2 regions of the Actinoplanes sp. HUAS TT8 genome follow, and region 1 is predicted to be linked to the other one. Evidence: riboswitches for the same ligand, from Rfam matches in the RefSeq annotation. Region 1 holds a riboswitch; the other holds the start of a gene.
The links. A riboswitch is a leader RNA that binds a small molecule or an ion and turns the genes downstream of it on or off. The one in region 1 is predicted to bind glycine.

Region 1 (3,400 bases):
TGACCGCCTGGGTGGTGAGCGTGTTGTTGATGCCGGCGACGATGCCGGATGCGACCACGCAGACGATGACGGCCCAGCGGTTGTCGGTGAACACGCCGATGAGCAGGATCAGGACGGCGAACGCGCTGAGCGCGCCGTAGAGCGAGGGCGCGGTCCCGAAGGTGCGCTGCAGCCAGGGCGCACCGGTGATGGAGAAGAAGGCGAGCAGCAGGCCCCAGGCGAAGAAGACCAGGCCGAGCTGGGTGGCGCTGAGTTCCATGGGGTACGGCGCGTAGCCCAGCATGGTGAAGAAACCCCAGTTGTAGAGCAGTGCGGTGATGCCCATGGTGAGCAGGCTGCGATGCCGCAACGCCTTCAGGGGTGCCGAGAGCGGCGTCGGCCGCGCGGGTTTCGGGGTCGGTTCGACCAGCGTGATCGTCGCCAGCAAGGCGATGGCCATCAGGACGGCGACGCCGAAGAACGGGCCGCGCCAGGAGATGTTGCCGAGGAAGCCGCCGACCAGCGGGCCGGCCGCGATGCCGAGTCCGAGCGCGGCCTCGTAGAGCACGATCGCGCCGGCGAAGCCGCCGGTGGCCGACGCGACGATGACCGCGAGGCTGGTGGCGATGAACAGCGCGTTGCCCAGGCCCCAGCCGGCGCGGAAACCGACAATGCCGTCGATCGAGCCGGACAGCCCGGCCAGGGCGGAGAAGACGACGATCAGCGAGAGGCCGGCGATCAGGGTCGGCTTGGCCCCGATGCGGCTGGCGACCCAGCCGGTGAACAGCATCGCCACGGCCGTGACCAGCAGATAGCTGGTGAACAGCAGGCTCACCTGGCTGGGCGTGGCGTGCAGCTTGGACGACAGCGCGGGGAGGATCGGGTCGACCAGGCCGATGCCCATGAAGCTGACGACACAGGCGAAAGCGACCGCGAAAACGGCCCGGGGCTGCTTGAACAAGGATGGACCGGGAGTCGCACTCACGGGCACACCTCCGCGTACGAAAGGATCTGTATGGTTTCCACCCTAGGTCCATAATGAGGTTATGCAAATGAGCGACGAGAGTCGTGGATCACAGTTGTTGCCCGTGCTCGCTCAGCTGGTCCGGTTCCTGCGCCAGTTGGAGGGCCCGGACAACCCGAGTTCGGTGGCGTTGTCCGTGCTGCGCCGGCTCTCCGACGAGGGCCCGGCCCGGGTCACCGAGCTGGCCCGGCTGACCCGGGCGTCCCAGCCCGGCATGACGCAGCTGGTCGGCCGGATGGAGAAGGCCGCCCTGGTCCGGCGCGTGCCCGACCCCACCGACGGGCGCGGCGTCCTGGTCGAGGTCACCCAGGACGGCCGCGATCTGGTCGCCCGGACGCTGTCGCACTACGCGGCGACCCTCGACCGGCTCTTCGAGGGCCTCGACGCGGACGACCAGGACGCCGTCGTGCGCGCCCTGCCCGCGCTGGAACGCCTGGCCCAGGCCGGTGAGAAGGAGAGCGCCGGCTGATAGGGTCCGATCCGACAAACTGAAGACTTCGCCGCAACGACCGCTGCGGGAGAGTCCTCGCGACCTGGCGAGGACGCCGAAGGAGCAACTTCTCCCTCAGAATCTCTCAGGCCCCGCACCGCAGCGGTCAGGCGACTCTGGAAAGTCAGCGCTCCGGCGCTGCGCCCACGGTGCAAGCCGCCCAACGGCGGTGAACCTCTCAGGCAGAGATGACAGAGCGAGGGAGACCCCGACCCCAGGAGTCTCTTTTGCGACGCACCGCGCTCTTCGACGTCCACCAGCGGCTCGGCGCCGCCTTCACCGGGTTCGCCGGGTGGGAGATGCCGCTGCGGTACGGCAGTGATGTGGCCGAGCATCACGCCGTCCGCAAATCGGCCGGTCTCTTCGATCTCGGGCACATGGGCCAGATCGAGGTGTCCGGCGCCGAGGCCGCCGCGTTCCTGGACCACGCCCTGGTCGGGAAGCTGTCGGCGGTCAAGCCGGGGCGGGCCAAGTACACGATGCTGTGCCACACCACCGGCGGTGTGCTCGACGACCTGGTCGTCTACCGGCTCGCCGCCGACCGGTTCCTGGTGGTCGCCAACGCCGCCAACGCGCCGGTCGTGCGGGCGATGCTGGGCGAGCACTCGGGTGGTTTCGCGGTGGCCGTCACGGCCCTGGACCGGGCGCTGATCGCGGTCCAGGGCCCGGAGGCGGTGTCGATCGTCGGCGAGTATCCGGACCTGAAGTACTACGCGATCCAGCCGTCGGTCGTCGCGGGTAAGGACGTGCTGCTGGCCCGGACCGGATACACCGGCGAGGACGGGTTCGAGATCTACTGCGCCAACCAGGACGCGGCCGCGATCTGGGAGTGGGCGTCCGCGGCGGGCGCGGTCCCGGCCGGGCTGGCCTGCCGGGACACGCTGCGCCTGGAGGCCGGGATGCCGCTGTACGGCCACGAGCTGAGCATCCGCACCACGCCGTTCGACGCCGGGCTGGGCCGGATCGTCGCGCTCGACAAGCGGGACTTCGTCGGCGCCGCCGCGCTGCGGGCGGCCGAACCGGCGGTCGAACTGGTGGGACTGGTCACCCGGGGGCGTCGGTCGCCGCGGGCCGGGTATGACGTGGTCGACGCGGCAACGGGGGAGAAGGTCGGCGAGGTGACCAGCGGGGCGCCGTCACCGACGCTCGGACACCCGATCGCTCTCGCATATGTCACGAAAAATCTGGACCCCGGCCGCCTGGCGGTCGATGTTCGTGGCAAGCGTGAAGACGTCGAGATCGTTCCACTCCCGTTCTACCAGCGCCCCCGGTAAGGAATTGATGATCATGGCCGTCTCCGTCTTCGACCTGTTCTCGGTCGGCATCGGCCCGTCCAGCTCACACACCGTGGGCCCGATGCGCGCCGCCCGGCTGTTCACCCGCCACCTCGACGACCGGGTGGTGAGCGTGCGCGCGGAACTGTTCGGCTCGCTGGGCGCCACCGGGCACGGCCACGGCACGCCCCGGGCCGTGCTGCTCGGGCTGATGGGCGAGGACCCGGAGACGGTCGACACGTCCCTGGACCCGCCGGCCGACGGCAAGATCGTGCTGCCGTCGGGCCGGGTCGTGCCGGTCGACGTCGTCCTGCACCGCCGCCGGGCGCTGCCCGAACACCCCAACGGGATGATCTTCACGGCCCTCGACGGCGACGGCGCCGAACTGCTGGCCAAGAAGTACTTCTCGGTCGGCGGCGGCTTCGTCGTCGACGAAGGAACATCCCGATTGCGTACGGACGACACGCCGTTGCCCCACCCCTTCAGCACCGGCGCCGAACTGCTCGACCTCACCCGCGCGACCGGGCTGTCGATCTCCCGGCTGATGCTGGCGAACGAGACCGCGTGGCGCCCGGCGGCCGACGTGAAGCAGGGCCTGCTCGGCATCTGGCGCGTGATGGACGAATGTGTCGC
Region 2 (3,400 bases), 340 kb from region 1:
GAACTCGGGCCAGGTGACCGCCTCCATCTCGGTGGTGGCGTTCAGCTTCATCGTGCACGACCCCAGCGGGATCATGCCGCGATCCAGCGCGTAGTCGCGGTCCGAGAGTTTGCGCAGGTAGCGCAGCATGCTCGTCTCGGAGTGGTGGGTGTTGAAGACCGGGTGGTCCAGGTAGTCGCTGGTGCGGCCCAGGGGCTTGGCACCGCAGACGGCCGGCTCGGCCACGGTCGCGCCGAACGCGGCCAGCACGGTCGCGACGTGCGCGCTCGTGGTGGTCTCGTCGGTCGAGATCGACACCCGGTCGGCGTCGACCAGGCGCAGGTCGACACCGTGCTCGGCGGCGGCCGCCACGATCGAGGCGGCGCGGCCGGGCACGATCGCGGTGACGGTGTCGAAGAACGCGGTGTGCGCGACCTCGACGCCGGCCGCGGTCAGGCTGCCGGAGATCGTCAGGGCGTGGTCGTGGGTCCGCTTGGCGATCGCGCGCAGGCCGGCCGGGCCGTGGTAGACCGCGTACATGCCGGCCATGACGGCCAGGAGCACCTGCGCGGTACAGATGTTGCTGGTCGCCTTCTCGCGGCGGATGTGCTGCTCGCGGGTCTGCAGGGCGAGCCGGTAGGCCGGGGCGCCGTCCGCGTCCTTGGAGACGCCGACGAGACGGCCGGGCAGGCTGCGCTCCAGGCCGGCGCGGACGGCCAGGTAACCGGCGTGCGGGCCGCCGAAGCCGAGCGGCACGCCGAAGCGCTGGGTCGTGCCGGCCGCGATGTCGGCGCCGATCTCGCCCGGGGCGCGCAGCAGGGTCAGCGCGAGCAGGTCGGCCGCGACCGTGACCAGGGCACCCTTGGCGTGGGCGGCCTCGACCAGGGCGGCGTGGTCGCGGACGGCACCGGACGCGCCCGGGTACTGCAGGTGCAGGCCGAAGAACTCCTCCGGCAGGTCGTCGCCGGCGTCCAGGTCGACGAGCTCGACCCGGATGCCGAGCGGTTCGGCCCGGGTGCGCAGGACGGCGAGCGTCTGCGGGAACGTGTCGGCGTCCACGACGTACGTCGAAGATTTCGATTTTGACGCTCGTCGCGCGAGGGTCATCGCCTCGGCGACGGCGGTGGCCTCGTCCAGCATCGACGCGTTGGCCGTGGTCAGTCCGGTCAGATCGGTGACCATGGTCTGGAAGTTGAGCAGTGCCTCCAGGCGGCCCTGGCTGATCTCCGGCTGGTACGGCGTGTACGCCGTGTACCAGGCCGGGCTCTCCAGCACGTTCCGCTTGATCACCGCGGGCGTGTGCGTCCCGTAGTAGCCCAGGCCGATCATCGGGGTCGCGACGACGTTGCGGGCGGCGATCGCGCGCAGCTCGGCGATCGTCTCCTCCTCGGAGGCCCCGGCCGGCAGGTCGAGCTCCCCGTGGAACCGGATCGACTCCGGGATGGCGGCGTCCATCAGCTCACCGAGCGACTCGTACCCGACGGTCTTGAGCATCTCGGCCTGCTCATCGGCCTGCGGACCGATGTGGCGGTGGGTGAATGACGACGTCATGGGCGACTCCCGGGGCATGAGAAGGCTGACAAAGCCCTCCCCCTCTGTCATACCCACAAAAGGGGACTTCAGAGTCGCCTGCCCGCGCGGTCCGTTTGCCTGTAGAGATTCCGGGGAGGAGTTGCCCCTTCGGCGCCCGTGCTTTCACCAGGAAAGACCAGGTCTCTCCCGCGCGGCTGGCAACCAACCTACCAGTGGACATGACCATGATCGGAACTCCTAGGGTGGGGGTGTGACCTACACCCCTGCAGTTGATCGCTACGAGTCCATGACGTACCGCCGCGCGGGCCGCAGCGGTCTCAAGCTGCCCGCCATCTCCCTGGGTCTCTGGCACAACTTCGGTGACACCCGCCCGGCCGACCGCCAGCGGGACATCGTGCGCCGCGCCTTCGACCTCGGGGTCACCCACTTCGACCTGGCCAACAACTACGGCCCGCCGCCGGGCAGCGCGGAGACCAACTTCGGCCGGATCCTCGCGGCCGACTTCAAGGCCCACCGCGACGAGATGATCATCTCCAGCAAGGCCGGCTACACCATGTGGGACGGCCCCTACGGCGACTTCGGCTCGCGCAAGTACCTGGTCAGCTCGCTGGACCAGTCGCTGCAGCGGCTCGGCATCGACTACGTGGACGTTTTCTACCACCACCGGCCGGACCCGGAGACTCCCCTTGAGGAGACGATGTCCGCTCTCGATCACATCGTGCGCTCGGGCAAGGCGCTCTACGTCGGCCTGAGCAACTACAAGTCCGAGCAGACCGCGCAGGCCGCCGCGATCCTCCGCGAGCTCGGCACGCCGCTGCTGATCCACCAGCCGTCCTACTCGATCCTCAACCGCTGGATCGAGCACGACAACCTGCTCGACACCCTGGAGGAGGCGGGCGCCGGCTGCATCGCGTTCAGCCCGCTGCAGCAGGGCCTGCTCACCGACCGCTACCTCGACGGGATCCCGGACGACTCGCGGATCCGGACCAGCGTGTTCCTCAACGAGAGCGCCCTGGACTCCAAGACCCTGGGCCGGCTGCACGCGCTCAACGACATCGCCAAGCGGCGCGGCCAGTCCCTGGCCCAGCTGGCCCTGGCCTGGGCGCTGCGCGACCAGCGCATGACCAGCCTGATCATCGGCGCCTCCAGCGTCCAGCAGCTGGAGAACAACATCGCCGCCCTCGACAACCCGGAGCTGACCCAGGCCGAGATCGACGAGATCGACGGCACCGTTCTCGACCTTTAGATCAAAACCGATTATTCGGTACGGCCATAAATTGCCGCGCGTGCCCCGGGGCGGTTCGTTACCGTCCCGAGGCATGACGGACCTGGTCGAGAAGCACACGATCCTCGCCGTCGTGGTCGGCTCCCGCGCCTACGGGCTGGACGGGCCGGGCAGCGACCACGACCGGCGGGGTGTCTACGCGGCCCCGACCAGGGACTTCTGGCGCCTCGACAAGCCGCCCACGCACCTGGACGGGCCGGCCGAGGAACAGTTCTCGTGGGAGATCGAACGGTTCTGCACCCTCGCGCTGCAGGCCAACCCGACAGTCCTGGAAGTGCTCTGGTCCCCGCTGACCGAGCGGATCACGCCCGCCGGTGAACACCTGCGGGCGGTCCGGTCGGCGTTCCTGTCCCGGCGGGTCCACGAGACGTACGGCAACTACGCCCGCGATCAGCTCGACCGCGTCGCCGCCCGCCGCGCCCGCACCGGTGAGGTCAACCACAAGCAGGCCATGCACATGATCCGGCTGCTCACCGCCGGCGCCCACGTGCTGCGCACCGGCGAGGTCCTGGTCGACGTGCGTCACCTGCGGGACCGGCTGCTCGCCGTCAAGCACGACGAGGTCCCGTGGGACGAGGTCGCCGCGTGGGCGGCCACCCTGAT

Region 2: linked by a shared signal. The riboswitch ahead of gcvP (aminomethyl-transferring glycine dehydrogenase) and the one ahead of gcvT (glycine cleavage system aminomethyltransferase GcvT) in region 1 are both predicted to bind glycine.

Annotation. Positions count from the first base shown of each region.
Region 1 covers NZ_CP195646.1:3,339,610-3,343,009, forward strand. Annotated here, with positions in the region: gene ACSHV8_RS14900 (MFS transporter) at 1-964, opposite strand, end outside; gene ACSHV8_RS14905 (MarR family winged helix-turn-helix transcriptional regulator) at 1,032-1,472, shown strand; glycine riboswitch at 1,509-1,603, shown strand; glycine riboswitch at 1,608-1,690, shown strand; gene gcvT (glycine cleavage system aminomethyltransferase GcvT) at 1,721-2,767, shown strand; gene ACSHV8_RS14915 (L-serine ammonia-lyase) at 2,781-3,400, shown strand, end outside.
Region 2 covers NZ_CP195646.1:3,682,869-3,686,268, forward strand. Annotated here, with positions in the region: gene gcvP (aminomethyl-transferring glycine dehydrogenase) at 1-1,530, opposite strand, end outside; glycine riboswitch at 1,608-1,711, opposite strand; gene mgrA (L-glyceraldehyde 3-phosphate reductase) at 1,763-2,758, shown strand; gene ACSHV8_RS16710 (nucleotidyltransferase domain-containing protein) at 2,832-3,400, shown strand, end outside.